2 regions of the Sphingomonas sanguinis genome follow, and region 1 is predicted to be linked to the other one. Evidence: riboswitches for the same ligand, from Rfam matches in the RefSeq annotation. Region 1 holds a riboswitch; the other holds the start of a gene.
What was found. Region 1 has a riboswitch for fluoride ahead of KV697_RS13525 (voltage-gated chloride channel family protein). Riboswitches for the same ligand answer to the same signal wherever they lie in the genome.
Positions count from the first base shown of each region.

Region 2: it holds a riboswitch for fluoride, as region 1 does, so the genes downstream of both, KV697_RS19730 (voltage-gated chloride channel family protein) here and KV697_RS13525 (voltage-gated chloride channel family protein) in region 1, are expected to answer to the same signal.

Region 1 covers NZ_CP079203.1:2,877,335-2,892,274, reverse strand. Annotated here, with positions in the region: gene KV697_RS13575 (hypothetical protein) at 1-1,639, opposite strand, end outside; gene KV697_RS13570 (TniB family NTP-binding protein) at 1,641-2,609, opposite strand; gene KV697_RS13565 (Mu transposase C-terminal domain-containing protein) at 2,687-4,855, opposite strand; gene KV697_RS13560 (hypothetical protein) at 4,999-5,562, opposite strand; gene KV697_RS13555 (hypothetical protein) at 5,708-5,887, opposite strand; gene KV697_RS13550 (hypothetical protein) at 5,898-6,878, opposite strand; gene KV697_RS13545 (hypothetical protein) at 6,845-7,426, opposite strand; gene KV697_RS13540 (hypothetical protein) at 7,448-8,032, opposite strand; gene KV697_RS13535 (hypothetical protein) at 8,423-9,676, shown strand; gene KV697_RS13530 (DUF190 domain-containing protein) at 10,024-10,476, opposite strand; gene KV697_RS13525 (voltage-gated chloride channel family protein) at 10,433-11,791, opposite strand; fluoride riboswitch at 11,815-11,891, opposite strand; gene KV697_RS13520 (DUF305 domain-containing protein) at 12,055-12,420, shown strand; gene KV697_RS13515 (YncE family protein) at 12,422-13,861, shown strand; gene KV697_RS13510 (RNA polymerase sigma factor) at 13,863-14,372, shown strand; gene KV697_RS13505 (anti-sigma factor family protein) at 14,369-14,940, shown strand, end outside.
Region 2 covers NZ_CP079204.1:20,878-35,817, reverse strand. Annotated here, with positions in the region: partial or broken gene KV697_RS19750 (IS3 family transposase) at 1-28, shown strand, start outside; partial or broken gene KV697_RS19745 (IS5 family transposase) at 88-237, shown strand; partial or broken gene KV697_RS19740 (IS5 family transposase) at 338-1,144, shown strand; gene KV697_RS19735 (DUF190 domain-containing protein) at 1,520-1,903, opposite strand; gene KV697_RS19730 (voltage-gated chloride channel family protein) at 1,929-3,287, opposite strand; fluoride riboswitch at 3,311-3,387, opposite strand; gene KV697_RS19725 (DUF305 domain-containing protein) at 3,518-3,916, shown strand; gene KV697_RS19720 (YncE family protein) at 3,918-5,357, shown strand; gene KV697_RS19715 (RNA polymerase sigma factor) at 5,359-5,868, shown strand; gene KV697_RS19710 (anti-sigma factor family protein) at 5,865-6,635, shown strand; gene KV697_RS19705 (MgtC/SapB family protein) at 6,687-7,199, opposite strand; gene KV697_RS19700 (molybdopterin-dependent oxidoreductase) at 7,196-8,263, opposite strand; gene KV697_RS19695 (LysR family transcriptional regulator) at 8,410-9,282, shown strand; gene KV697_RS19690 (TDT family transporter) at 9,279-10,430, shown strand; gene KV697_RS19685 (molybdopterin-dependent oxidoreductase) at 10,520-11,755, shown strand; gene KV697_RS19680 (c-type cytochrome) at 11,770-12,252, shown strand; gene KV697_RS19675 (PaaI family thioesterase) at 12,370-12,699, opposite strand; gene KV697_RS19670 (ISNCY family transposase) at 12,832-14,136, opposite strand; gene traA (Ti-type conjugative transfer relaxase TraA) at 14,381-14,940, opposite strand, start outside.

The DNA.
Region 1 (14,940 bases):
CAGTACGCTCGGGCCCCTGGCAGGTGCGCCATTCGTCGAGCAGGCCGTCAGCGAACCTTGCCTCTGTGTTGAGGACCGCGAAGGCGTCGCTCTTCGACATCCACGGATCGAAGCGGCGATCGGCATCGTCGAAGTCCGACTCGATACCGCGCAGCGCGATGGCATCGTTGCGACGCAGGACGACGCGCTCGGCAAGCGGTCGCGAACCGGACTTCATCACGAACGGCAGCCTTCCGTCGCCCAACGCCCTGAGAACGGCGCTCCAGGGCTTCAGCCTTCCGCCGATCCCCCACATCGCGCGCTTCAGTGGAACGTCGAAGCCATCCTCCTGCACCGCTGACTGCTCGGCCAAGGTCGCAAGCAGGTCGTCCAAGCTGGCACCTTCGACATGCAGCCTACCATCGACGTCGCGGATCGAGGAGGCCGAGCGGGTCAGGAGCCCCACGATGATCAGTTCCTCCACGCCGCGGTAGGTGCATCCGATCCGGGAAGCGGCATGCTCCGCCATCATCGAACCCATCAGGATGCTTCGCGAACGCTCGGCCGCATCCAATGGAAGTAGGGGCACGACCTTTCCTGCGTCGGTCAGACCCAGGATCGACGGAATGGTTCCCGCCCGCCTCCGCCGCACAACCTCGGTGGCCTTCAGGCCGGAAAGGCGGACGAAGGCACGGGCTTCCACATGCCCGGCCTGCCGTTCGAGGGCGGCGGCGCGCAGTTGACCGATCGCGCTCCCCAGCGGTGGGGAGACCCCGTTCCGTGCGTCCAGCGACAGCAGCATCGTCGTGGCGCCGTCGTTGCCGTCTCCGTGCCGCCCAGACCTGCGGGCGAGTTTCGCATCGCAGTGACGGAGCACCGCGTCCGGCCAGCCCATGAGCATGTCCCATGCTCCGGCTATCGCGTCGATGGTACGGTTCGGCTCCGCCATGTCGGCAGGCATCTGCGGGTTGCAGGTCGCCCGCACCGTGGGGTCAAGCACGCCCGACACCGCGCACAGCACGTCGAAGCATCCCCCCGGACCCAGCATCCTGAGGCTATCCGGGAGAGCCGCCATGCTCTCGCTCCGCCGTGACGCTTGCTGGTGCAGCAGGCCCGCTGCCAGGCGAAGCCGTGGGCGCAGGACTGCGGGGACGGGTGCGGTCGATCCTTCGCAGAGGGGCTGGGTGCAGACGTCGCAGAGCTCGATCCCCCAGGCGCGCGACCACCGTTGAAGGGATCCACACGCATGGCAGGCGTCCGTGATCAGGGTCCAGGACGTCTCGCAGAAGGGCAGCGGCCGGATCTGCCAGGAGGCCCGGTGCCACGGCTCGGACACGAGGGTGGCGGGAGCGAAGCGGCGGATGCGCTTCTCGATCATCCTACCGTCGATCGGCACGCCGAAGTAGCAGCGCCGGTGGATTTCGCCTGCGAGCGGACCATGTCGACGGGCGACGAGATCCTCCGTCCTGAGATCGAGTGCTTTCGCGAGCGAGGCGAGTTCCTCCCGGCCCGCGGCATGGTGCACCAGGCCGAAGAGGGACGTGCCGGCATCGGCGAGCAGTCCGCGGATGGTGCGTTCGCCCAAGGCTGCCGCACCCTCGATGACCAGCCCGCCGAGGGACTGGCCGGGTTTGGGGATGACGAGCGTCTCGATCGACACGTCAGTCCCCCTGGCCGCCGAGGTGGTCGAAGGCGGACTCTTCGCCGTGTTCGTGGTCCACGCGCGGTCCCTCGCCCGAGACCCTGGTACTCCCCGTTTCGAAGGACGCACTGGGATCGTCGAAGGGATTCCGGGCGACGAGCTGCTGCCGGACGCAGTATCGGCGCACGCCTTCCGCGAGGTCGTCCCTCACGATGGACGTTCCGCCCCGCTGGAGCGCCAGCACGAGCGCGGTCCGGACCGTCTTGACTATCGCGCGCAGCTTGCCCCGCGACGCACGGCAGAGGAGCCTTGGAACGTCTCCATCGGCGAGGCGGGCCGGTCGAAGGACGAGCCCCTCGTCCACCATCGTCTCGTCGATCTCGGCGAGGAACTCGCGCATGAGTTCGCTGTCGGCGGCGCGCTCCCAGACGAGGGGCGGCAGGTCGATGCAGTCGTCGAGCCGCTCATGGACCGAAGGCGCGGCGCGCAGCACCGTGCCGGCCTTCTCGCTGCCCGCAAGTACGACCGGGCATACGGAGGCGTCCATTATGCGCTCCTGGATCGAGAGCGCGATGGCTGCGCTCATCGTCGGGCGGCGGGCCGCCCGATTGAATTCGTCGACGAGAAGGATGCGGACATCGTGCCGTCGCATCATCTCTACCGCCCGATCCCACTGTACGGGCTCGGTGCCCGCATCGGGCCGCTTGGCGCCGAACGCCGCGAGGATCGCCTGCGGAACCGTGTCGGTCGTACCGCGCACGCCGATCTCGATCCTGAGCGCCGGCCGGCTTCCCTCCGGCGCGTCGGCGTTCGCCTCCCGCTCCGCCATCCTGAGCGTCTCGCTCTTGCCGGTGCCGATCGGCGCGACGAGGAAGCCGCCGCCGCAAGGGCTGCCAGGCGTTCGGCCCTCCGCGCCGTGCATCACGGAGAGGATGTCCTCTGCGGCATCCGTATGCGGGGGGAAGTCGCACCGGATAGCGTCGAACACGCTCTTCGCCGAGCCGATGCGACGGCTGCGGTCACGGGGCGATTCGTGTTCCGGAGCGGCGAAGTCCCACCCACCACTCACCGGAGGCCTCCCCGGGTCAGCCGCCCGCGCCGGGTGCGAGATGCGCCTGCCGCAGCGTCCGGCTCCGCATCGACGGTTGGGTCGGGTGGCGTGCCGCCGTCCTCGATACCCTTGCGCTTGCCGAGGATCTCCATGTCGAGCGCGGTGTAGCTCGCCGGATCCGCGGTGATGAAGCCTTCCAGATCGCCCGGATGCGAGCTGTGAACGTCGAGATCGATGATGTTTCCGACGATCGCCCTGAGACGGGGTATCTCCTTCAGCCGGGCCACCTCGGCGCGGCTGCGAGCCTTGGCCTTGGGGTCGATCGAACGGATCGCCGCGATGCGGCGGCTGCGCACCGCGATCCGATCGGCGGAGGTGTTGAAGCGGAGCTTCCTCTCTGCGGCGCGCCTCGCCAGATCGAGGTGGAACGCGAGCGGCATCCCTCGGGCGTACTCCTGATCGGCGCATTCGAGTTCGACGTACTCCTGACCGATGCGGTTCCAGACCCAGATCCTGGAGAGGTCCATCGGATCGAACCGGAACATGACCTTGGCGGCGGCGTCCTGCCGCCGCCGCCTGCCCGGCTCGGCCTTGACGAGGTCGTTCAGCAGTTCGGGAACGCGCGCGGCGTGCTGCCAGCGCAGCCCCCAGCGGGTGATGCCGCCCGCATCGACCTCCGCCTCGGGCACGATGTCCATGGTCTCGAGCCGGAAGCGGTCCAGATCCCGGAAGTTCATGATGCCGTGTCGGGCGGCCTCGCGCTGGAACACGTCGGCCGGAGCCTCGTCCCGGATGCCCGAATGCGGCTCCGTGTTGTACTCCGCGACCCACCAGTTCGCGACCGCCTCGAGCTCGTCCATGATCACGACGGCCTGTCCCTCGCCGTCGTAGTCGAGATGGCGCGCTTCGGCGATCGGAAGCACGCGACCGCTCATCTCCTGGCAGATCGCGGCGTTGGCCGTGCCGATGGCGCGCTCGCAGATGGCGCGATAGCGCGGCTTCTTCACCGGACAGTACCTGATGGAGAAGCCGAGCCCTCGGGCGGCGGCTTCGAAGAAGAGGGACCGGAACTCGGTCGCGTTGTCCACGATGATCTGGTCGGGCCTTCCGCGCAGCCGCCTGAGGATCGGATGGCGCTTCAGCAGCTCCGCAGGTGGGCGCTTCGGCATCGCCATCCGCCGCAGGATCTCTCCCACGGTCCAGATCGAGGGTGGCACGAAGGTGATGACGTGAGCCACGATGGCACGGGTGCGGACGTCTATGGCGAGGGTGAGCCATGGACGCCCCAGAACCATCTCCCGCGTGTCGTCCACGACGAACACGTCCATCTCGGTGTGATCGACGATGACGCGCTGCATGACATGATCCGCAGTGAGCGGTCGCCCCGCGCCACGCCAGTCCTGCTCCAGGGCGGCCTTGCCCTTCTTCGTCTGCTCGGTGTCGGCATCGAGCAGTTGGCGCACACGCCTGTAGAAGGTGCGCTCGGACACGGCCTTGTACGGCTTGGCCGGAGCGGGATGCACGGGATGGCGACCCGCATTCACGAGTCCGATCTCGTCGCAGTACAGCGACCAGGCGGTGGAAGTGCCGCCATTCACCGTCTTGTGGGTGAGCGCATGCTTCCAGAGGATCTCCTCTTCGACGTCGGTCCACCGCGATCTCGCCAGCTTCCCATTGAGCCGGATCATCTGGCGAGGGTGTCGACATCCCGGTACGCCCCGTTTCGACCGCCAGCTCTTGATCGTGCCGGGCAGATCGTGATCTCCCCACGCCGCCCTGTGCCGATCGGTCCAGCCGCCGTCCCGATCGAGGAAGGTCTCGATGGCCTTGGATCCGTTCTTCACTCCGGCGGCGTCGAGCAGTTCGATCTGAGCGAGCATCTTGTCGACCTCGGGATCGATCTCCCGCGCCTCCGCCATGGTCAGCTCGGCAGCATCGTTGAGGATGCGGACCCGATCCGGCGAGCGGGCGGAGACGACCGTCAGCTCCCCTCTCTCGAGCAGGTCGTCGAAGCCGGCGTCGGTCAGCAGACCGGTCACCCCGTCCGGCCCCTTCGTCACGAATGGCATCCCGGTCACGGCGTTGCGCAGATCGTGACGGCCGCTGAGGTATCCGTGGAAGTGGTGGTCGACGCCCCTGATGCGCACGATGATGCTGCGGTCGTTTCGGTAGTACGGTTCCATGTCGTCTTGCTCTCCTTCCGATCGCCCGCGCCGACTGGAACAGGGCGGATGGACGCCGCGCACGGCTGGCGGCGGGCCGCGTGCGGCTGATCGGCAAGCCTCGGCCGAGGGAGCGGCCTGGACCGCCCCCTCGGCCCGGCCGCCTAGTGGATCGTGGGCGTTGCGGTCCGATCCTGTTCCGCGGCCGACGAGAGGGCGGCGCGGACGTCGTCGACACGCCTGCGGAAGGCGGTGGGGGTCGCCATCCCCAGGTTGACCCCGCCGTAGCGGTGCCGGATCGGGATCAGTGCCCGGAGGTAGACGTCGTACCCGTCCAGCGCGTCGAGATCCGGGTCGCCGAGGTGCACGAACGCTGCGAGCGTCAGGGCCTCGTCGGCCGAGCGTCGCGCATCCATGCGATCGGCGGCGCCGGACGATCCGTGCGATCCGGCGGAGGCCGGCGATCCAGCCGCTGCCTGCTTGGGAGGATTGCCGCTCGCGTGTGGTCTCGAGGCGCGACCGGTCGACCTGACGAACTCCTTGCCGGCGCGCCGGAGGTGATCGGGCATTTCACCGGCGGGCGGCAAGGGCCCGCCGTCCTCACCGGACGCGTGGGTCTTGCCTGAGCCATCCGGGATGGTCGCGGGGTCGGCGCCGGGTTGGTGGCGGTAGGTCTGGTCTCCGGCGCCGGAGGCCGGAACGTCGTCGGTGCTGGGCTTCGTCCGCATGATGCTGCCTTTCCTGTGCTTCGGACGTGCGCCGGCCATCGGCCGACCGCTGCGCGCGCGTCTCCGTTCGATCCGACCGCGGCGCCGGATCCGGTCTGGCGCCACGACGGCGCCGGATGTGGTGAACCGATCCCTCGGCCCGGCGTCAGGCCGCCGCGGTAGCGGCGTCGTCGATGACGACGTGCCATTCGACGATGGTGCGCGACCAAGGGTCCATGACGAAGCTCAGGCGGGGCCTCCCGCTCGCGCCCTCGCGTGCGGCGGCCGTTCCGGGGGAGGACGTGCCGGCGTCGTCGGTGATGGATTGGGGGACCTGATCGAGCATGTCGTTCTCCTCAGTGGATGGCGGTGGCGGGATGGAGGGTGATCGGCAGGTCGTCGCGGACCCGCTGCGCGAGGTCGATCTCGACACGCCGGCGGATCACGAGGGCCTGAGCGGAAGCGACGGCGCCGATGCGATCGCGTCGATCGAGCAGCGAGACGAGCTCGCCCCACGTCGCCATCGGGCCGTGACCCGCGATGCGATCGTCGAAGGCGTCGAGCTGGCGGCGCGACACGTGCGCGAACCCCCTCGACGCGAAGATGTGCGCGTTCCTGCGGTGGCGGATGCTCTGGAAGATCTCGCGGCGGAAGACGACGGAGTAACCGATTCCCGCCCGCCTCAGTATCTCGGAGGCGACGGCGATGTTGCGGCGCAGTCGTGCGTCGCGCAGATCGTTCTCGTCCCGCTTGATCTCGCGGACGGCGATCCCGCCCCCCTCGCGGTAGAGGACGACGTCCGGGTCATGGCGCCCGCCCGCCCAGCGCACGCTCATCCCCTCGGTCACGATGGCGGTCGTGGCATGGGCCACCTGCTGGCTGATCACGTAGTTCTCGGCGGTAGCGCCCTCCACGTGCAGCATGCGGTGCGACTTGGGGCAGTTCATGATCGCCACCTCGCTCGCCTTCTTGCCCGTGAAGGTCCTGAGCGACCGGCCGTCATGCGAGATCCTGATCGAACCCAACGAGACGAGATCGTCATCGGGTTCGTTCTCCTCGACCAGTCGTCGGACGCGCAGGCGGCCGGGATCCGGCTCCTGGGTCTCGTCGAGGAACGTGTTCGGCCAGTCCTCGATGGCCAGGATCTGTTCGACGAGCGGCTGGACCGGCATCAGCCGTTCGCGTCGGATCCGGGTCTGCAGGCCCGTGAAGGAGGGCTTTCTGATGGCAAGCTCGCGCGCGGCCCTGACCGCCTCCCCCGGATTCGGAACCACGTCAGTCGGAGCCTGGACCGATCCCATGCTCATGCCCGGATCCCAGCGGTCGACGCCCGCCATGCTTCGCGCTTCGTCGCACCCGTCTCGACGGGCGTCGCCTGCGTGAACCAGCGGTGGGAGGCTGCGATCACTTCGACGTCGATCGGCATCGCGGAGGCGCGTCCCGATAGCAGCATGCGACTGAAGGCCGCGTCCTCGATGAAGCAGGTTTCTTCGGTGGCGAAGCCGGTCTGCGCGTCGATCATGGTGCGCCAGCCGCCTCCGCGGTTCCTCGACAACCAGACGTAGCCGTCCATTTCGACCGTTTCGTACGTGACCCGCGCCGTGACGCGATCGGACTCCCCGCAGGAAGCGGTCGCCACGGCACCGGATCCGGACGCACCCCATGCAGCCGAACGGCCGCACCGGACGGCGGGGATGAAGGGATCGGTCCTTACACCGTCGTCATGGACGCCGATGTCGTCGGCACCGCTCGAAGCGGATCGTTGATCGGCGTGCAGCATGGCGGCACCTTCTGCGGTGAGGTCGAGGAAGGAGCGGTCATGCCCCGGCCGGGGGAAGGACCTTCCGGGAAGGCGGCTGAAGCCCTCGAACGGCGGGGCCGGCATCTGTCCGCTCGGTAGTGGCGATCAGTGGATCGTCGGCAAGCTCTCGTCGCGAGCCAGGAGCCGATGCGGAGCGATCTGTCCGAGCACCTCTCCCACGACCTTCACCCGGTGGCGGAAGGTCGGGAGGTCGGTCGGCCCCATGGCGTCACCGTCACCGGCATGAGAGAGCTGGCTGACCTCGTCGACGTACATGCGGTGCGCCGAAGCCATCGATCGCCCGGGGTGGGTGAGGACGGTCACGGCGGCGGCGTTCATCGCAGCGTCGGACATTTCGAGCCGTTCGGCGTCCGTCTTCACCTTCGCCACGGAACGGCAGAGCTCCACCCGCACAGGCGGCTGGCGCTCGTCGATGGCCTCGTCACGACCGAGGAGCCGATGGATCACCGTCATGCCGCCGTTCCCGCGAGGGCAGAAATCCGGCCCTCCGGCCATGACCACTTGGAGGCGCCCCTTCTCCACCAGACGGTCGATCGTGGCCGTATCCGGAAGGCGGAGGCTGCCGTCCGGGGCGATGGCCGTGAGCACGCGTCCCGAACCATCGAGGAGCAGCGGCAGTCTGCCGTACTGGCGGAGCGTGTACATGACGCCGCTGTCGGTCAGCAGCATGCAAGTGTTGTTCGGAACGTTCATGGAGGGCTTCCTTCCGCGGCGCGCGCGTCGGCGCTTCGCCGATCGCGATGCGATCCTCGTGCATTTCTTCTTCTGCAGGTTCGTTCGACTGGCGGGCCCTCTCGGACACGGCCCTGATGTCAGATGCCGTTTCCGGTCAGCTCGTGTCCGGGTGTCCGTCGGCGCTTGAGCCGTCGCCTTTCATGTCCATGCGCCCGCTCCGGCCGATCATCATCGTCATACTTTCGACTTCTATTCTGGACTGACTAAACGACTATACGCATGGTGTCAATGAATGTTCATTCATGCGCTGCGAAAACTCGAATGACCGTATTGTCATGCGACCTGCCGGGGGGTAGCGGCAGGTCGATGCAGGAGCGGGAGTTCATGACGGCGGACGGACTGGCGATCGGTGCCGAAAGGATCAGGGCCGAGGTGGAGAGATGGCTCACCTTCCCCGGAGGGTCTGACGGATTGGAGCCGCAGCGGCCTGGGATCGATCCCGAGCGAGAGGTCGATGCTTGGCTTTCCTTGGACGAGGCGTCGCGCGCTCGGCTGGAGGAACGGCTGAGGGTCCTGTCCCGGCTGCGTCGGGAGGGACGTCGGGGCGATGCTGCGCGCGTCGCGACCGAACTCGAGATGAGCAGGCCGAATGTCGTCCGCCTGATGAAGCGGATGGATGAGGTCGGGCCCGTTACGGGTCTCGTCACGCAGAAACGGGTTCAGGTGCCGAGATCCGTCATCCGGGACGGCTTCCCCGAACCTGTCGAGGAATGGCTTCAGGCCGAACTCGCCGCCCATCCCGCGATTTCGGCAAGCGATCTGGAGGCTCGTCTGAGGGAGCGGTGCCGCGTCGCCGCCGAATCCGTGGATCTGCCCAGCGCATCGGCGCTGCGCAGGCGCATCGAGCATCTCAGAAAGCTCGGCTTCGCCGTGGCCGAGAGCGGTCCACGATTGGGTCGGAGCCTTCTGGTCGACGCCGGATGGGTGGATCTCTGGGTCCAGGGTGGAAGCTCAACGGGATCGGAGCCAGGCCAGGTCCGCGTCATGTTCATGATCGACGTGGGCACCCGACTGATCTGCGGTGCCCACGCGTACCTAAAGCCGCATGCAGGGGAGCTGTCGGGACTGCTCGGAGACGTCCGGCGGAGGTTCCCGGACTTTGCCACCATGCAGATGCCAGTCGCAGATGCGGTCGAGACGGTGCGCTGGGTCGTGCCGTCCGAACTGTCCTCCCGGTCGTCCTTCGTAGGCGCCTACGTCCCAGCCGAACGCAGACCAAGGTTCCAGCTGGCGAAGCGCCACGTGCGTCGTCTGGAAACTGATCTGCTCAGCGAGATCGGCGACCGACTCGGTGGTCTCCGACTCAGCCCTCGCCCCGCCGCCGCCGATGCTTCGTCTCGCGTCCTGCCCGCCATTGGCGAGGCGGTCTACCTGCTTTCCCGGGAGGTGGAGAACCACAACGGCTCGATCGTGCGCACGCTGCTGGATCAAGGGGCGACATCCACCGTCGGGAGCCGAGGCCGGACCGCCAACACGGCCCGCGCGGACGCCTTGGTCCGCGACATCGTCGCCATGTTCGTATCGGTTTCCATCGATGACGACGTCCTGGAGCCGGCGGTCCGTCGCGCGTACTCCTAGGTGTAGCGGCTCGCAAACACGGCGGCGTCTGCTCGCCATCGGAGCGATTTTGTGCTCACGCTCTCTGCCACTGGCGGGCGGCATCGTGCTCGAATTAGCTGCCAGCGTGCTCGCCATCATCCGGCGCTGCTCGCAATCGGAGATGGCTGCCCACATCATCCGCTCCGGGCGGATGCCAAAGGCGGATTCATCTCACCGGCCGGATCGTCCCATTTCTCCGTCTCCAACCGGCCATTTTGAGAATGAGCAATCGGGAACATATTTTGGGAAACGACTGCTTCCATGCCGTCCAGCGGGCCTTGCGGACGTCAGCCGTCCCGACCATCCTTCCTTTACGGGAACGCCGATCAGGCTCTGGTTAGCTCAGTTTTGCGCGTGATAGTCCAATGCTCCAGTCGTTTGTAGACGATCACCTTGTCGCCGATCAGATCTCCATGCCGGCGACAGAAGAGGTCGAGCTGATCGCGATCGCCGACCAGTTCGACACAGATCGTCAGATGCGGATCGGCAATTTCCGAGCCGTTCTCCCGGATCGGTTCGTGATTGCTGAAGCCGTAATGGGTATTTTGCGCGACGGCGTTGATGATGCCGTCCGCCTTCGCGGTGCGAATCAGCTCGCGATAGAGCGGCTTTGCCCCCCAGAAGCGACGCGGGCCGATCTTGTCGGACGGTTTCAGATAGATGCGCAGCATCCCGACTTCGCGGTGATGGACGGTGAAACGATTGGGCATGACGGGCTTTCGACAGGAAACAGGATCAGGCGCGCGTGCGCCGGCGAGAAGCGCGGTGCGTGCGGGCATCGCGCAGGGTCGCGTCGGGTGTGAGGTGTGCGGCAGGTACCTTTGGCACAGCGACGCGCTGCGACAGGTAGATGCCGTTGTGGCCTGAGCAGAGGTAGGCGACGAAGCACGCGACTGCGATCGGCACCGCATAGGCCGCGCCGAACAACTCGATCCCCATGAACGTGCAAGCCAGCGGTGTGTTGGCCGCGCCCGCGAACAGCGCGACGAAGCCGATCGCTGCGAATAGCCCCGACGGTACTCCGAACATCGGCGCGAGCGCATTGCCGAGCGCCGCGCCGATAAAGAACAGCGGCGTGACCTCGCCCCCCTTGAAGCCCGCGCTCAGGGTCACGACGGTAAAGAGCAGCTTCAGCGCCCAGCTCCACGAGTGCGTATCGGGACCAAAGAAGCTGGCGATGGTCAGGCTGTCCGGTGTCGCGGCGAGCGTACCCAGGCCAAGATAGTCGCGGGTTCCGAGCAGCCAGACCAGCGCAATCACGGCCAGCCCGCCGATAACGGGTCGTAGTGGGCCATAGGGGATCACGCGCTTCAACCATCCGCCCAGCGCGTGATTGGCCTCGGCAAAGGTCAGCCCGGTCAGACCGAAGGCAATGCCGGCGACACCGGCCTTGGCGACGAGCAGCGCGTCGACCGGCACCAGCGCATCGACATGGTAGACGCCGTGATGAATGCCCCAGGCAAGACAGGTCCAGTCACCGACCAGCGCCGCGACCAGGCATGGCACCAGCGCGCGATACTCGACCCGACCGATCGCCAGCACCTCCAGTGCAAAGACCGCGCCCGCAATCGGCGTCCCGAAGACCGCGCCGAACCCAGCCGCGATCCCGGTCATAAGGAGGGTGCGTGTCGCTTCCGCATCCAATCTGAGCGCGCGTCCAAACCCGCTGGCAAGACTGCCGCCCAACTGCACGGCGGTGCCTTCACGTCCCGCCGATCCCCCGAACAGATGTGTCACGACCGTGCCGAAGAAGATGAGCGGAGCCATGCGCAGCGGCACGCCGCCCCCCGGTTCGTGGATTTGCTCGACGATGAGGTTGTTGCCGCCTTCGACCGAGCGCCCTGTCAGATGGTAGAGCAGTCCGACCACGAACCCGCCGATCGGCAGCAGGTAGAGCAGCCAGGGAAAGGCGAAGCGAAGCCGGGTTACGGCGTCGAGGCTCCGCAGGAAGGCCGCGCAGAGCGTTCCCACCGCTGCGGCCATCGGGACCAGGATCAAAGCCCACCGCAGTACCGACGTGGCATGGGTGCGGCGATCGCGAATGAACGCTGCCATGTTGAACTGGTCATAGAGATTGCGAAATGTCGCGCGCACGATTCCTCCTTGCTGCCTTGCGGCGCCTGGTAGGAATCATCGGCCCTTGCGAGGGCGGTTCGACCGAATGGCCCGGCGGAAATCCATCGCCGTGCCTGCGCATATGCTGTCCGACCGCGACCCGGTCAACCAACCGCAGAAGCATGAGACTATCGTTTTGGTGAGGACCGATAAAATGGCTTTGGCCACGGAATAAACCCCGACGAGCATCGTCTACGCTTTCGAGACCGATGCGCTGGAGGCTTATGCGTAGACGAGATTGGATGCTGGGTCTGACGGCTTCGGCCCTACTTACCGGCGCAGTCGCGGCCGCCCCCGCCGATGGCTACGCTACCATGATGTCTGTCGCGATGGACCGGATGATGGCGGGCATGATGGTCAAGCCGTCCGGTGACGTCGACCGCGACTTCGTGGCGATGATGCTTCCGCATCATCAGGGTGCCATCGATATGGCGGTGGCGGAGCTGCGCTACGGCCATAACGAGCAGCTCAAGCGCATCGCGCAGGAAATCATCATCGATCAGCAGCAGGAGATCGCCGCCATGAAGCTGGCGATCGGCCAGCCGCTACCGCCTTCGACGCCAGCCCCGACGCAGGGCGGCGACCACCATAGCCCTATGGAGCACTGACATGATCCGGACCATCCTGCGCTCGGCCGCCTTGCTGATGAGCGCCGCACCGGGCCTCGCCATGGCCCAGCAGGCGCCGTGGAACGCTAAGGACATGCCCGTCAGCCACCGCGACCGCGTCTATGCGTCTGAACAATTCTCCAACACGGTGTCGGTGACCGACCCGGCCGACAACCGGCTGCTCGGCGTCATCAAACTCGGCGATCCCCAGCCGATGAACTTCTCCCCGCTCTACAAGGGACAGGTGCTGGTTCACGGCCTGGGCTTCTCGCCGGACGGGAAGACCTTGGCGGTCGTGTCGATCGGATCGAACGCCGTGTCGTGGATCGACACCGCCACCAACACCGTCAAGCACACGACCTATGTCGGGCGCAGTCCGCACGAGGCGTTCTTCACGCCGGACGGCAAGGAGGTGTGGGTCACGGTCCGCGGCGAGGATTATATCGCCGTGCTCGACCCCACGACGTACAAGGAGACGGGGCGCATCAAGACGCCCGGTGGTCCGGGCATGACGATCTTCTCTCCCGATGGCCGGTACGGCTATGTCTGCTCTTCGTTCAATCCGGTATTGGCTGTGTTCGATGTCGCGACCCACGCGCAGGTCGGACAGGTGGCGCAGCCAAGCCCCTTCTGCCCCAACATCGCCGCGACGCCGGACGGCAAGCAAGTGTGGTTTACGCTGAAGGACATCGGCAAGACGGTCGCATTCGATGCTCGGCCACCCTTCGCGATCCTGAAGGTGCTGGATACCGGGCCTATCACGAACCATGTCAATTTCGCCCGCACGGCCAAGGGGCAGTTCGCGTATGTGACGGTCGGCGGAGAGAATGTGGTCAAGGTGTTCCGCACGTCCGACTTCACGCCGGTGGCAACAATTCCGGTCGGCAAGATGCCGCACGGTGTTTGGCCATCGGGCGACGGCCGGCGCGTTTATGTCGGGCTAGAGAATTCCGATGAGCTGGCCGCGATCGACACTGCCGGCAACACGGTCGTCGCTACCGTGCCGGTCGGACAGGCACCGCAGGCGATCGCCTATGTGTCGAACGCAGTTCCGACAGGCCCCGGCACCGACAATCTCCAGCCGCTCGGCACAGCGGGCAAGGCGCTGCATCTGACCATGGGGCCGATTGGCGGCAAAGGTACGGCAAGCAGCATCACCCTCTTCGACCAGGGCATCATTCAGGTCGTGCAGAGTGCCGTTACCGGTTTGCAGCCCAAGAAGCCTTACATGCTCGTACTGACCGCCAATGCGGACGGCAGCGGCGCTGTAGAGCCGCTTGCGAACTTCATGAGCAACCCGGCAGGTGCGGCGATCGTCAACGCATCGGGTCCGATCCGCCAGATCGTTCAGGGCAGCACCGCGACACCCCGGCGCTTTCTGGCGGTTGCGGAGGTGGTGAACGGCGCGCCGGGGCGCATCGTGCAGGTGCAGCGCGACTGAGATGGACCCGCTTGCCGCCGCGATCGAACCGCTGATCCCCGGGCTGCGCCGCTATGCCCGGTCGTGGTTGCGCGACCGGGTGATGGCGGATGACGTGGTGCAGGATTGCCTGGAGCGCGCGGTCGGGCGCTGGCGACAGCGACGGGGTGCGGAGGTCCGCCCGTGGGTCTATGCGATCCTGCACAATTTGTTGGTCGATCATCAGCGGCAGCATAGCCGGCGAGGTACGGCGGTTCCGCTCCACCTCGTGGACGACGCCGCGCTCGGCCGCCCGGCCGATCAGGACACAGGCCTGCACCACCGCGACCTGCTGCGCGCGCTTGATGCGTTGCCTGAAGAACAGCGAACGGTGCTGCTCCTGGTCTCGGTCGAGGGCCTGCCCTATGCGGAGGTCGCTGCCGTAGTCGGCGTGCCGCTGGGCACGGTAATGTCGCGCATATCGCGGGGGCGCGACCGTCTGGCGACCCTCCTCCGGGAGGGTGAACGGCCGCGATTGAGGAGCGTGCAATGACCAGCCCGATCGGCGAGGACGATCTGGCCGCATGGATCGATGGCAGGCTGTCGCCCGAGCGGCAGCGCCTGGTCGACGCCTATCTTGAAGGCCAGCCGGACGTGCATGCCCGTGTGCGAGAGCAGGCGGAGCAGGCGCGAGCCCTTGCATCCCTGTTCGCCCCCGTCGCGGATGAACCGATCCCGGCGACGATGCGCGTGGCAGCGATCAGGGGACGGCAACGGCAACCGCGTTGGCAGCTCGCCATCGCCGCGTCACTTCTGCTGGCGTTGGGGTTTGGCGGTGGCTGGTCGAGCGCGCGGTGGAGCGGCGAACCCCGCGCGGGCATCGCGGCGCTGGCCAACGAGGCGAGTGATAATTTCCGTGTCTATGCCGCCGACCGGATACGACCGGCGGAGATCGGCCCCGACCAGCGCGCCATGCTGATCCGATGGACCTCCGCTCGATTGGGTGAGCGCGTCACGATCCCGGACCTCAGCACGGCCGGCTATCGCTATGGCGGGGGGCGACTGGTCGCGACGCCCCACGGCCCTGCGGCACTGCTCCTCTACGACGGACCGCAAGCGTC
Region 2 (14,940 bases), on a different replicon from region 1:
ACCGCCGCTGCCGGCAGATGCTGAATGACGGCCAGCAGAGAGGTCCAAGAACGGGTAGCAGCTCAACCTTGAGCTTCTTCATGACCGCAGGTCTGCCACTACACCGGCGCGACCGCGCTGCTCGATGATCGCGGCTACGACGCCGACTGGTTCCGCGACGCTCTTCAGGCCAGGGGCATCGAGCCCTGCATACTGGATCGAAAATCCCGTTACGAGCCGGTTAGATACGATAAGCGCTGCCACCTCGCCCAACCGTTATCTCCTGGCTGTGATGAACGAGTCCCGACTATAGAGGCTGTTATGGACTTGAGAGGTTTGCCGATTCACCCGAGGTGGGATGAGCATTCGCCGCAAGCCGTATCCATCTGACGTCAGCGACGAGGAATGGTTGCTGGCCGCGCCGTACCTACTGCTGCAACGCGCGGATGCCGGGCAGCGGGAGCATGACCTGCGGGAGGTGTTCAACGGCCTTCGCTACATTGTGAAGACGGGCGCGCCATGGCTGTGGATGCCGAACGATCTGCCGCCCCGGGCAGCAGTGTACCAGCAGACGCAGCACTGGCTGCTTCGAGGCGCTGGTGGACGACTCGCGCACAGTGCTGCGGCTGTCCGCGGGGCACAAGGCCGAGCCGCCCGCTGCGATCATCGACAGCCGGACGCTTCGATCGACCCCTCAGAGCGGCGAGCGTGCCGGCTATGACGGGGCCAAGCGCAAGAAGGGCTTGAAGATTCACATGGCCGTCGACACGCTGGGCCATCTGCTGGCCCTCCATGTCACGCCAGCCAGCGCCGAGGATCGCGGCGAGGTGGAGTGGCTCGTCCGCACCGCACAGGCGGTCAACGGCGCCACGGTCGAGATTGCCCGGGTGGACCAGGGCTATACCGGTGGGCGGGCCGTCTATGCCGCAGACAAGCATGGCATCGCGCTCGAAGTCGTCAAACTGCCACAGGCCAAGCGCGGCTTCGTCCTCCTGCCGCGCCGCTGGGACGTCTAGCAGTCATTCGCTTGGGCAACCCACTTCCGCCATCTCGTCAAAGATTTTGAACGCACGCTCAAACACTCGCTGGACTTCATGTCGTCGTCTTCGCCTGCATCATGATGAAGCAGGCTACCGCGATCGCCAAGGTTCATAACGGCCTCTAGCAAAAAAGCTGTCATTTGTATCTGTCACCTCTCTTTATTGTTCCTGCCGTTTAGAAAAGACATAATCTTCGCCAAATAGAAATGACCCCATCTGGCAGCAGCGGGGGCAGCGTGGGAGCCATCCAAGCAGCGCAGCGCTGCCCCCGCTGATGCGATCACCTCGCGGCTCCTGAACCCGAACCCGCTGCGACAGCAGCGGGCTCGGTCACGCCGATTTTCAGGCGCCCGACCTTTCCCGAAACTCCATGTCCGATGCCGCATTTCGGGAAAAAGCAATCGGGAACATATTTCGGGAAAACGCGCGACCTGAGCGGCCCACAGCGCACTCGTCGGCGTGCCAGCGTACCGGCCGACCTTCCTTTACGGGAACGCCGATCAGGCTCTGGTTAGCTCAGTTTTGCGCGTGATAGTCCAATGCTCCAGTCGTTTGTAGACGATCACCTTGTCGCCGATCAGATCTCCATGCCGGCGACAGAAGAGGTCGAGCTGATCGCGATCGCCGACCAGTTCGACACAGATCGTCAGATGCGGATCGGCAATTTCCGAGCCGTTCTCCCGGATCGGTTCGTGATTGCTGAAGCCGTAATGGGTATTTTGCGCGACGGCGTTGATGATGCCGTCCGCCTTCGCGGTGCGAATCAGCTCGCGATAGAGCGGCTTTGCCCCCCAGAAGCGACGCGGGCCGATCTTGTCGGACGGTTTCAGATAGATGCGCAGCATCCCGACTTCGCGGTGATGGACGGTGAAACGATTGGGCATGACGGGCTTTCGACAGGAAACAGGATCAGGCGCGCGTGCGCCGGCGAGAAGCGCGGTGCGTGCGGGCATCGCGCAGGGTCGCGTCGGGTGTGAGGTGTGCGGCAGGTACCTTTGGCACAGCGACGCGCTGCGACAGGTAGATGCCGTTGTGGCCTGAGCAGAGGTAGGCGACGAAGCACGCGACTGCGATCGGCACCGCATAGGCCGCGCCGAACAACTCGATCCCCATGAACGTGCAAGCCAGCGGTGTGTTGGCCGCGCCCGCGAACAGCGCGACGAAGCCGATCGCTGCGAATAGCCCCGACGGTACTCCGAACATCGGCGCGAGCGCATTGCCGAGCGCCGCGCCGATAAAGAACAGCGGCGTGACCTCGCCCCCCTTGAAGCCCGCGCTCAGGGTCACGACGGTAAAGAGCAGCTTCAGCGCCCAGCTCCACGAGTGCGTATCGGGACCAAAGAAGCTGGCGATGGTCAGGCTGTCCGGTGTCGCGGCGAGCGTACCCAGGCCAAGATAGTCGCGGGTTCCGAGCAGCCAGACCAGCGCAATCACGGCCAGCCCGCCGATAACGGGTCGTAGTGGGCCATAGGGGATCACGCGCTTCAACCATCCGCCCAGCGCGTGATTGGCCTCGGCAAAGGTCAGCCCGGTCAGACCGAAGGCAATGCCGGCGACACCGGCCTTGGCGACGAGCAGCGCGTCGACCGGCACCAGCGCATCGACATGGTAGACGCCGTGATGAATGCCCCAGGCAAGACAGGTCCAGTCACCGACCAGCGCCGCGACCAGGCATGGCACCAGCGCGCGATACTCGACCCGACCGATCGCCAGCACCTCCAGTGCAAAGACCGCGCCCGCAATCGGCGTCCCGAAGACCGCGCCGAACCCAGCCGCGATCCCGGTCATAAGGAGGGTGCGTGTCGCTTCCGCATCCAATCTGAGCGCGCGTCCAAACCCGCTGGCAAGACTGCCGCCCAACTGCACGGCGGTGCCTTCACGTCCCGCCGATCCCCCGAACAGATGTGTCACGACCGTGCCGAAGAAGATGAGCGGAGCCATGCGCAGCGGCACGCCGCCCCCCGGTTCGTGGATTTGCTCGACGATGAGGTTGTTGCCGCCTTCGACCGAGCGCCCTGTCAGATGGTAGAGCAGTCCGACCACGAACCCGCCGATCGGCAGCAGGTAGAGCAGCCAGGGAAAGGCGAAGCGAAGCCGGGTTACGGCGTCGAGGCTCCGCAGGAAGGCCGCGCAGAGCGTTCCCACCGCTGCGGCCATCGGGACCAGGATCAAAGCCCACCGCAGTACCGACGTGGCATGGGTGCGGCGATCGCGAATGAACGCTGCCATGTTGAACTGGTCATAGAGATTGCGAAATGTCGCGCGCACGATTCCTCCTTGCTGCCTTGCGGCGCCTGGTAGGAATCATCGGCCCTTGCGAGGGCGGTTCGACCGAATGGCCCGGCGGAAATCCATCGCCGTGCCTGCGCATATGCTGTCCGACCGCGACCCGGTCAACCAACCGCAGAAGCATGAGACTATCGTTTTGGTGAGGACCGATAAAATGGCTTTGGCCACGGAATAAACCCCGACGAGCATCGTCTACGCTTTCGAGACCGATGCGCTGGAGGCTTATGCGTAGACGAGATTGGATGCTGGGTCTGACGGCTTCGGCCCTAATTACCGGCGCAGTCGCGGCCGCCCCCGCCGATGGCTACGCTACCATGATGTCTGTCGCGATGGACCGGATGATGGCGGGCATGATGGTCAAGCCGTCCGGTGACGTCGACCGCGACTTCGTGGCGATGATGCTTCCGCATCATCAGGGTGCCATCGATATGGCGGTGGCGGAGCTGCGCTACGGCCATAACGAGCAGCTCAAGCGCATCGCGCAGGAAATCATCATCGATCAGCAGCAGGAGATCGCCGCCATGAAGCTGGCGATCGGTCAGCCGCTACCCCCTTCGACGCCAGCCCCGACGCAGGGCGGCGACCACCACAGCCATATGGAGCACTGACATGATCCGGACCATCCTTCGATCGGCCGCCTTGCTGATGAGCGCCGCACCGGGCCTCGCCATGGCCCAGCAGGCGCCGTGGAACGCTAAGGACATGCCCGTCAGCCACCGCGACCGCGTCTATGCGTCTGAACAATTCTCCAACACGGTGTCGGTGACCGACCCGGCCGACAACCGGCTGCTCGGCGTCATCAAACTCGGCGATCCCCAGCCGATGAACTTCTCCCCGCTCTACAAGGGACAGGTGCTGGTTCACGGCCTCGGCTTCTCGCCGGACGGGAAGACCTTGGCGGTCGTGTCGATCGGATCGAACGCCGTGTCGTGGATCGACACCGCCACCAACACCGTCAAGCACACGACCTATGTCGGGCGCAGTCCGCACGAGGCGTTCTTCACGCCGGACGGCAAGGAGGTGTGGGTCACGGTCCGCGGCGAGGATTATATCGCCGTGCTCGACCCCACGACGTACAAGGAGACGGGGCGCATCAAGACGCCCGGTGGTCCGGGCATGACGATCTTCTCTCCCGATGGCCGGTACGGCTATGTCTGCTCTTCGTTCAATCCGGTATTGGCTGTGTTCGATGTCGCGACCCACGCGCAGGTCGGACAGGTGGCGCAGCCAAGCCCCTTCTGCCCCAACATCGCCGCGACGCCGGACGGCAAGCAAGTGTGGTTTACGCTGAAGGACATCGGCAAGACGGTCGCATTCGATGCTCGGCCACCCTTCGCGATCCTGAAGGTGCTGGATACCGGGCCTATCACGAACCATGTCAATTTCGCCCGCACGGCCAAGGGGCAGTTCGCGTATGTGACGGTCGGCGGAGAGAATGTGGTCAAGGTGTTCCGCACGTCCGACTTCACGCCGGTGGCAACAATTCCGGTCGGCAAGATGCCGCACGGTGTTTGGCCATCGGGCGACGGCCGGCGCGTTTATGTCGGGCTAGAGAATTCCGATGAGCTGGCCGCGATCGACACTGCCGGCAACACGGTCGTCGCTACCGTGCCGGTCGGACAGGCACCGCAGGCGATCGCCTATGTGTCGAACGCAGTTCCGACAGGCCCCGGCACCGACAATCTCCAGCCGCTCGGCACAGCGGGCAAGGCGCTGCATCTGACCATGGGGCCGATTGGCGGCAAAGGTACGGCAAGCAGCATCACCCTCTTCGACCAGGGCATCATTCAGGTCGTGCAGAGTGCCGTTACCGGTTTGCAGCCCAAGAAGCCTTACATGCTCGTACTGACCGCCAATGCGGACGGCAGCGGCGCTGTAGAGCCGCTTGCGAACTTCATGAGCAACCCGGCAGGTGCGGCGATCGTCAACGCATCGGGTCCGATCCGCCAGATCGTTCAGGGCAGCACCGCGACACCCCGGCGCTTTCTGGCGGTTGCGGAGGTGGTGAACGGCGCGCCGGGGCGCATCGTGCAGGTGCAGCGCGACTGAGATGGACCCGCTTGCCGCCGCGATCGAACCGCTGATCCCCGGGCTGCGCCGCTATGCCCGGTCGTGGTTGCGCGACCGGGTGATGGCGGATGACGTGGTGCAGGATTGCCTGGAGCGCGCGGTCGGGCGCTGGCGACAGCGACGGGGTGCGGAGGTCCGCCCGTGGGTCTATGCGATCCTGCACAATTTGTTGGTTGATCATCAGCGGCAGCATAGCCGGCGAGGTACGGCGGTTCCGCTCCACCTCGTGGACGACGCCGCGCTCGGCCGCCCGGCCGATCAGGACACAGGCCTGCACCACCGCGACCTGCTGCGCGCGCTTGATGCGTTGCCTGAAGAACAGCGAACGGTGCTGCTCCTGGTCTCGGTCGAGGGCCTGCCCTATGCGGAGGTCGCTGCCGTAGTCGGCGTGCCGCTGGGCACGGTAATGTCGCGCATATCGCGGGGGCGCGACCGTCTGGCGACCCTCCTCCGGGAGGGTGAACGGCCGCGATTGAGGAGCGTGCAATGACCAGCCCGATCGGCGAGGACGATCTGGCCGCATGGATCGATGGCAGGCTGTCGCCCGAGCGGCAGCGCCTGGTCGACGCCTATCTTGAAGGCCAGCCGGACGTGCATGCCCGTGTGCGAGAGCAGGCGGAGCAGGCGCGAGCCCTTGCATCCCTGTTCGCCCCCGTCGCGGATGAACCGATCCCGGCGACGATGCGCGTGGCAGCGATCAGGGGACGGCAACGGCAACCGCGTTGGCAGCTCGCCATCGCCGCGTCACTTCTGCTGGCGTTGGGGTTTGGCGGTGGCTGGTCGAGCGCGCGGTGGAGCGGCGAACCCCGCGCGGGCATCGCGGCGCTGGCCAACGAGGCGAGTGATAATTTCCGTGTCTATGCCGCCGACCGGATACGACCGGCGGAGATCGGCCCCGACCAGCGCGCCATGCTGATCCGATGGACCTCCGCTCGATTGGGTGAGCGCGTCACGATCCCGGACCTCAGCACGGCCGGCTATCGCTATGGCGGGGGGCGACTGGTCGCGACGCCCCACGGCCCTGCGGCACTGCTCCTCTACGACGGACCGCAAGCGTCGAAACTTGCGGTGCTGACGAGGCCCATGCAGATCGACAAGACCGCGAGCATGACCAGTACGTCCAGCGGGACCATGGGCCGGGTCACATGGGCGGTCGACGGGATCGGCTATAGTGTGGTGGGCGAGCGACCCGCGGCCGAACTGCATCCGATCGCCGATGAAGTCCGGCGTCAGGCAGATGCCGCGCTTGTGTCCTGATAGCGCCTTGCCGCCTCCCGGCGCCGACGGGCACCGGGCGGTCCAGCGCGATCACGGCTTGCGCTCGACATCCTTCCTGTCGGTCTCGGCCGGCGTCAGACGGGCTCGCTCGCGGATGCGGCGTTCCAGCGGCGCGCCGACGAACAGGACGAGCATTGCAAGGCTCACCCCGCCGATGATGAGCGGCCACACCGCCAACCCTGCTGCCGCGCCGATCGTGGCTGTCACCCAGATGCACGCGGCGGTCGCCAATCCATGCACTTCCTGACCCTGGCCGACCCGCAGCACCGCACCGGCACCGATGAAGCCGACGCCGGACAGAATGCCCTGCATCGCCCGTCCTGCGGCATCGGCGTTCACGTTCGGCAAGCCACTATGCACGATCGCCTGAACGGCGATGCAACTCGCCAGACCGACCAGACCCAGCGTCCGCAGGCCCATGATCTGCCGGTTCTCGCGCGAGCGTTCCCAGCCGAGCACCATCCCGGCCGCGGTCGCCACCACCAGCCGCCCGATCGCATCGATCCAGAAGCCGATGTCCGATGCCGCTGACGCTTCGATCATTCGACCAGCACGTGGACGTGATGCCAGGCGGTGCACAGATATCCGGCGAAGTTCCACATCGTGTCCGGCCGTTCGGGCTGTCCCTGTCCAGCCCCGTCGAAGGCGCGCACGACAAGGTGCTGGCGACCTTTGGCAAGCGTGGCGTCGAGGGTCCAGCGCCGCCAACCCCAGTGCGTCTCCGGATCATCGGCGAACGTCGCCTGTTGCCACTCGCGACCACCGTTTACCGACACTTCGACCCGAGAGACGCGGCGATCATAGGCGATGGCATAGCCCTCGATCCGCACCTCCCCGGCCGGCAGGCTTTCGCCAGAGCCGGGCACGCAGATCGCGGCGTTGAGCGGCATGGCATTGATGGTCAGACCCCGGCTCCAGTCGACGGTGTCGCTCGTCACATCGGCGGGAAACAGCTTGTAGTCGTGCGCCTGGATCGGTGCGTCGGAAGGCATGTCTCGCACCTCGATCCGTGTCAGCCATTTGGCGCTGCGCACGCCGGCATAGCCCGGCACCACCATGCGGAGCGGTGCGCCGTGTTCGGGCGTCAGCGGCTCGCCGTTCATCGCCCAGACGAGGAGGACGTCGGGCTGCCGCGCCTTGCTCATGGCGATCGATACCCCGAACAAGGCTTCCTCGCCCTCCACGTCCACCTCGTCCGCGCCGGTGAACGCCACGAACAGGTCGGACGCATCAGGTGCGCCGACCGCATCGAGCACATCGGCCAGGCGTACGCCGGTCCACTCTGCATTGCCGATCGCGCCGACATCCCAAGGATCACCCGACGTTTTTCCGACCTGCTGGAGGTCAGTGCGCCGGTTGCCGGCGCACTGGAGAACTGCCGTCACCGTCCGCGTGGGGAACGTAGCTTTCAGTTCCTCTACCGAGAAAGAGCGGCTCGCCATGCCCGTCCCGCTCACCTCGATCCGATGATTGGCGGGCAGATCCGGCACTGGCCCGTGGCTGCGCACGTAGAACAGCGCCTGCGGCGTCAGGAACCGCTCGATCAACGCACTGGGCGTCGGCTCGGCGTTGTAGGGATCGGATTTGCGCTCGATCATATCGGTCATGGACGAACAAACGCCGCAAGCGCGCGGATCGCTTCAAGTCTTCAAGACCATCACAGACGAAAGGCTGCCGATCGTTCCGATATCCAGATTGGAATGAGCAGATCAAACGGTTGGTCGTATCGATCAGATTGCGCGATATAAGCTGCATGACCCTGGAGCAGCTCAGAATATTCGTCGGTGTCGCGGAGCGCGAACACGTCACCAAGGCAGCGGAGGTGCTGAACGTCACGCAGTCTGCTGCCTCCGGCGCGATTGCTGCCCTCGAAGCGCGCTACGGGGTTCCTCTGTTTCACCGCGTCGGGCGTGGCATCCAGCTGACCGAAGCAGGCCGCGGCTTTCTGGAGGAAGCGCGCGCGGTGCTGGGGCGGGCAGCGCATGCCGAGACGATGCTGGCGGACTATGCCGGGCTCGCGCGTGGTTCGTTGCGGATCGTCGCCAGCCAGACGATCGCGAGCTACTGGTTGCCGGCAAAGCTCGCCGCCTTCCACGAACGCCACCCGCAGATCGCGGTTGAGCTCGCGATCGACAACACCGAAGGTGCGGCAGCGCAGGTCCTGAGCGGCGCGGCGGAACTCGGCTTTGTCGAGGGCGAGGTGGACGAACCGGCACTCGCCCACTGGACTGTCGGGCGTGATCCGATGGTGCTGGTCGGCCGCGAGGACGCCGAACGTGTCGACGAGGCCTGGCTGCGCACTGAACGCTGGATCGTCCGTGAGCTGGGATCCGGTACGCGCTCGACCTTCGAGGACGTGCTGCGAACGCGCGGGTTTGATCCGGCCCAGCTGACGATAGCGATGACGCTGCCGTCCAACGAGGCGGTGCGTACCGCGGTCGAGGCCGGTGCCGGCGTTGCCGTCTTGTCGCGATTGGTCGTCGCGCGCGCGCTCAAGGCTGGCGATCTCGTCGAGCTGCCGCTCGGGCTGCCCGACCGCGCCTTTCACGCGCTGCGCCACAAGGAACGCTATCGCACCCGCGCGGCCGACGCGCTGACGGATCTCATCAAGGAGCAGGTCGCATGACTGCCGACACGCACTCCGTTCTGAGCGGCCTCAAGCCGCTCAGCCGGCTCGATCACCCCCGCGAGATGATCCGCCAGTTCACGCCCAACTGGTTCGCCGCGACGATGGGCACGGGCATCCTCGCGCTCGCACTGCCGCAGGTACCCGGCATTGGACCCTCGCTGAAGCCATTCGGCGAGGTGTTGTGGTTCTTCAACATCGCACTCTTCGCGCTGTTCGCCGGCCTCTATGGCGCGCGCTGGGTGATGTTCGGGCATGAGGCGCGGCGCATCTTCGGGCACAACACCGTGTCAATGTTCATCGGGACCATCCCGATGGGGCTGGCGACAATCATCAACGGCTGCCTCGCCTTCGGCATCGCGCGGTTCGGGAATGGCATCGTACCGGTCGCGCAGGTCTTGTGGTGGATCGACGTCGCCATGTCGCTCGCCTGCGGCGTGCTGATCCCGTACCTGATGTTCACCCGCCACGAGCATAGCCTGGACGGCATGACCGCGGTATGGCTGCTGCCGGTCGTCGCTGCCGAAGTGGCGGGCGCCAGCGGCGGGCTGCTCGCGCCGCATCTGGCCGATCCCCACGCGCAGCTAGTCACGCTTGCGACCTCCTATGTGCTGTGGGCCTATTCGGTGCCGGTCGCGTTTGGCATCCTCGCCATCCTCATCCTGCGCATGGCACTCCATAAGTTGCCGCATGAAAGCATGGCGGCATCCTCCTGGCTGGCGCTGGGGCCGATCGGCACGGGTGCTCTGGGCATGCTGGTGCTCGGGGCAGATGCGCCGGCGATCCTCGCGGCGCACGGGTTGGCCGATGTCGGTAGCGTCGCTCAAGGGATCGGCGTTGTCGCCGGACTCTGCCTGTGGGGTTTCGGCCTGTGGTGGCTGGCGCTCGCGACGCTTATCACCATCCGCTACTGGCGCGCGGGCGTGCCGTTCAACCTCGGCTGGTGGGGCTACACCTTCCCGCTCGGCGTCTACACCGTCGCCACCTTCCGCCTCGGCACGACGCTGAACCTTATGTTTTTCGGTATCGTCGGCACGGTGCTGACGGTTGCGCTCGCGGCGATGTGGCTGCTGGTCGGTGCCAAGACGCTAGCCGGTGCATGGCGGGGCAACCTGTTCGTCTCGCCCTGCATCGCCACCCCGAACTGATCCGCCATGATGATCGGATCAGTCGGTCCGATCACTTGCAGAATGCCCCTTCGATCCGCCAGCGTGACTGGCCACAGGAGAGCCTTGTCATGGACAATTTCGACGCCGGGCTGGCGAGTGAGACCAGCCGTCGCCGCTTCCTCAGCCATGCCGCGCTCGGCACCGCCGGCCTTGCCGCCGCGCCGGCACTGGCGCAGCAGCTCGTCGACCTGAAGCTGCCCGGCGGCAATGCCGAGCGGCCGATGACCAGCGCCTTTCCCGGCAAGGGCAGCATGATCCTCCAGCGCGTCCATCCACCCTTGCTGGAGACGCCGATGGAGGTCTTCGACAAGTCGGTGTTCACGCCCAACGACCAGTTCTTCGTCCGCTGGCACTGGGCCGACATACCGACCTCGATCGACGTCGAAAGTTTCCGCCTCAACGTCTTCGGCCACGTCAATCGGCCGCTGTCGATCAGCCTCGCTCAGCTGCTGCGCCTTCCACGGGTCGAGATGGCGGCGGTGAACCAGTGCTCGGGCAACAGCCGCGGGCTGTTCCAGCCGCGCGTCGCCGGCGCGCAATGGGGCAATGGCGCGATGGGCAACGCCAAGTGGCTCGGCGTTCGCCTGCGCGACGTGCTCGACCTCGCCGGGGTCAAGGCAGGCGCGGTGCAGGTGCGCTTCGGCGCTCTCGATCAGCCGGTCGTGGCGGGCGCTCCTGACTTCGAGAAGGCACTCGACATCGACCATGCCCGCGACGGCGAGGTCATGATCGCCTTCGGCATGAACGGCGAGCAACTGCCGCTCCTCAACGGCTTTCCCTGCCGGCTGATCGTGCCGGGCTGGTACTCGACCTATTGGGTCAAGATGCTGAACGCGATCGAGGTACTGCCCGGCCCTGACGACCAGTATTGGATGGCCAAGGCCTACAAGATCCCCGCGACACCCGGCGCGAATGTCGCGCCCGGTGCCAAGGACTTCCCGACCGTACCGATCAATCGCATGATCCCGCGTAGCTGGATGACCAGCCTGCCCGATGGTCAGGCGATCGCCTATGAAGCGTCGATCCCGGTCGGCGGCATCGCAATGGGCGGCGATTGCGGCGTCGCCAAGGTCGATGTGTCGTCGGACGGTGGCCGCACCTGGTACAGGACGACGCTCGGAGCGGACGAGGGCAGGTACAGCTTCCGGCGCTGGGACGGGCGGGTGCCGCTGAGACGCGGGCCTAACCCCATCATGGTGCGCTGCTGGAACACCAACGGTGTCGCTCAGCCGATGAAGCCGATCTGGAATCCCGGCGGGTTCATGCGCGGCAACATTGAAACCACCACCATCATCGCGGCCTGAGGAGCGAGCAAATCATGAAGACTCCGTCTCCCGGCATGATGGCTGCTGGCCTGATCGGCCTGACCGGCATCATCCTCGTCTCGATCGGCGCGCCGAGCAGCCGCAAGGCGCCCGTTCCGATCTCCGAGATGTCTGAGCCGGCACCGGCCGCCAGCGTGTCAGCGCGCGGCTTCTCGCTTGCCTCGACCAGCGTCGACCTGCCGGCCGACGACGCGACCTACCCCGACGGTCCGCACGCCGACGTCATCAATGCCAATTGCACCTCGTGCCACTCAGCCAGCATGGCGCTGACCCAGCCTGCGCTATCGGCGGATCAGTGGAAGGCGACCGTCACCAAGATGCGTGAGGTGTATAAGGCGCCAGTGGCCGAGAAGGACGTCGATGCGATCGTTGCTTATCTCACCGCTATGCCGAGCCAGAAGGTGGCACCCGCGACCGGCAAGGCGCAGGACCCGGACCCCAAAGTGGCTCCTGATGTCTCAGGTGGAACCGGCTAACCGATCTACTTCCATAATCCCGAAATACCATCCTAATGGGAACGCCCCGGCCGTTTCGATCGCCGTTCCCGGTCGGGAAGTCGGCAGGGGAACATACGATAGGCGACCACAATGAGGCTACGCTGTCGCCCTTTGTGATCGCGCGATCACCTTGAAGTTGCCGACGGCATGCGCAACCAGTTGTCCGCTCGCGGCATGAACTTCGCCCAGCACGTATACCGTGCCGCCGCTCACGTGACCTACCCGTGCCGTCGCGGTGATCGGCATTACCTCAGGGGTCACTGGCGACAGGTAGGTAACGTGCAAATCCAGCGTCAATAACGTGCTGTCATCCGGAACGACTGTACCCGCAGCGCATCCCATAGCCGTGTCCAGGATGGTTGCCGTCGCTCCCCCATGCAGCATTCCCATGCCGTTATCGAGTTTGCGATCATAGGCGAGCCGCATACCGATCGATCTCAGCCTTGATGATGTCAAACCCAACCGTTTGCGCCATTGGGGGCGGCTGCATGTGGCCGTCCTGGATCGCGCGAACAAAAGTGAGGCCAGCAGGCGCTGCCGGCGCCTGGAAGGTTTCAGTCATGGTCGAAGCTCACTTTCGCGGTGACGGAAAGGCCAGGGCGCAGACGATCGACGATCGTCTGGCCGGGGTCGAGACGGATGCACTTGCTGGATGGCGTGAGCGAGGGCCAGTGCCGCGTCGAGGTGCTTGTTGTCGACCACCGGCGCCTGGTTCATCCGGCGCATCTTGTCGAAGACGCGATAGGGCAGGGCTTCGCCGTCGTGCTGAATCTCGAGCCGGCCATCCGGATACTCGCACACATCCACCTTCTTGCGGGCCAGGCCCTGTGCGACCGGGGACGGTTCCAGGATGAACATCGCCTTGTTGTAATGAAGGGTGAGGGCGCCGGTGACGATGCGCTGCTCGCGCCAGACCACCTCGGCTTCTAGGTTCTCGTGGATGGCGAGCGGCCGGTGCAGATCGCGCGGGTCGAAGGGCGCCTTGGCGAACCGTTGATTGTGCCGCGCCATGTAGGAGGGGAGAAAGGCGTTGGCTTGGTCGATGGTGGAGATGCGCTGTAGCCGCATCGCCTTCACCAGACGGTCCTGCAGCGTCGCGTTGACCCGCTCGACGCGTCCCTTCGCCTGCGGCAAGTTCGCGCAGATCAGCTCGATGTTGAGCCGGTCCAGCGCCCGCCCGAGGTGGGTCATGCCGTCGCCCTTCGCCGAGGCCGTGTTGTTGTGAAAGGCGCTGTGCTTGTCGGTGTAGAAGGCCACCGGCTTGCCGTGCCGCTCGAGATAGGTCCTCGTCGCGCGCAAGTACAAGAAGGTGCTCTCGCTCTCCACCATCTCGACGTGCATAAGCTCGCTGGTGGCATCGTCGATGAAGACCAGGAGCGTGCATTGCGGACCGCGGCCCTCGAACCACCAGTGCTTGGAGCCATCAACCTGGATGAGCTCGCCGCGGCAGTCGCGCCGGTAGCGGGGCTGGTACGGGCGAGGGCGCTTGGCCGCACGATCCTGCCACAGCCCCGCCTCCAGCATGATGCGCCGCAGGGTCTCGCACGACAGGCCGATGCCATGGCGCTCGGCGAGGTACTCGCGCGCCAGCGTGGGTCCGAAGTCAGCGTAGTGCTCGCGCACCAGCGCGACCACCTCGGCGCGGAAAGCGTCGCTGTAGCGTCGGTTGCTCGGGCGTCCTCGCTTGCGCGACACCAGGCCGCTCGCGCCGTCCTCTCGCAGGCGGCCCAGCAGTCGGTAAACCTGCCGCCCGGCCAGGCCGAGCAGCTCCATCGCGTCCGCGACCCAGATCTCGCCGCGGTCGAGCCGCATCAGCGTGTCGAACCAGGTGATCTCAGCAGCACTCATTGTCAGCACCGTCATACCATGCGCGTCCTCGTTGCCGAGGAAGGCTATGACACCGGCGACCCGCCGACCGCAGCGGCAGTGCCGTTTCTATCTAGTGGAGTAGTGTCATTTGTATCTAGCGCTTACATCGCCGCAGTTCGATAATATTTGTTATGTTAAGATGTGGCTTTTTAGGCTAATTGGCCATTCGGCTCCACGACAACCGGACGTTCTAAAAGTCCCGGTCTCTCAGCCCGCAGATGAAAGCCTGCCGCCCATGCTACATCCCGATGCCAAGCCCGCGGCTGCGGGTCCGCCCGATCATCTGCTCGAGCTCCTGGCCGACGCTGGCACCGGTGTTGTTGCCAAGACCCAGCTGCACCTTGCGATTGCGCAGGATGGACTCGACCTGTGGGTCACGTTCCAGGCCCTTGGCCATGCCCATCATCCGGTCTGCGACCCGGTTGGCGCGCGTCTCCTCGTGATCACGCATTAGCAGGCTCCGCTGACGTTCCAGCGCCTGCCAGCGCTGCACAAAGACATCGGCGCGGAGCGCAGGATTGTCGCGCATCTCGGCTTCAAGCTGCATGGCTCGGATCGCTGCTGTCGTGCGCCCCTGTGCCGTCTCCCCGATCAGACGCAGATCACACGCCATGGCCCGTTCAAGGTTCTGCGAAGCTTGCGGGGCAAACGTGTCGAGCAACGCTCGGCTGGTGCGCAATTCGTGACGCTGCTCCGGTGTGTACGGCGCACCAATGTTTTGCGCATGCCGCATGGCCTGGACGATGCGGCCATGGCGGGCCACGGCATCGCCAAGCTCGGATGCACGGGCGTGTGCAG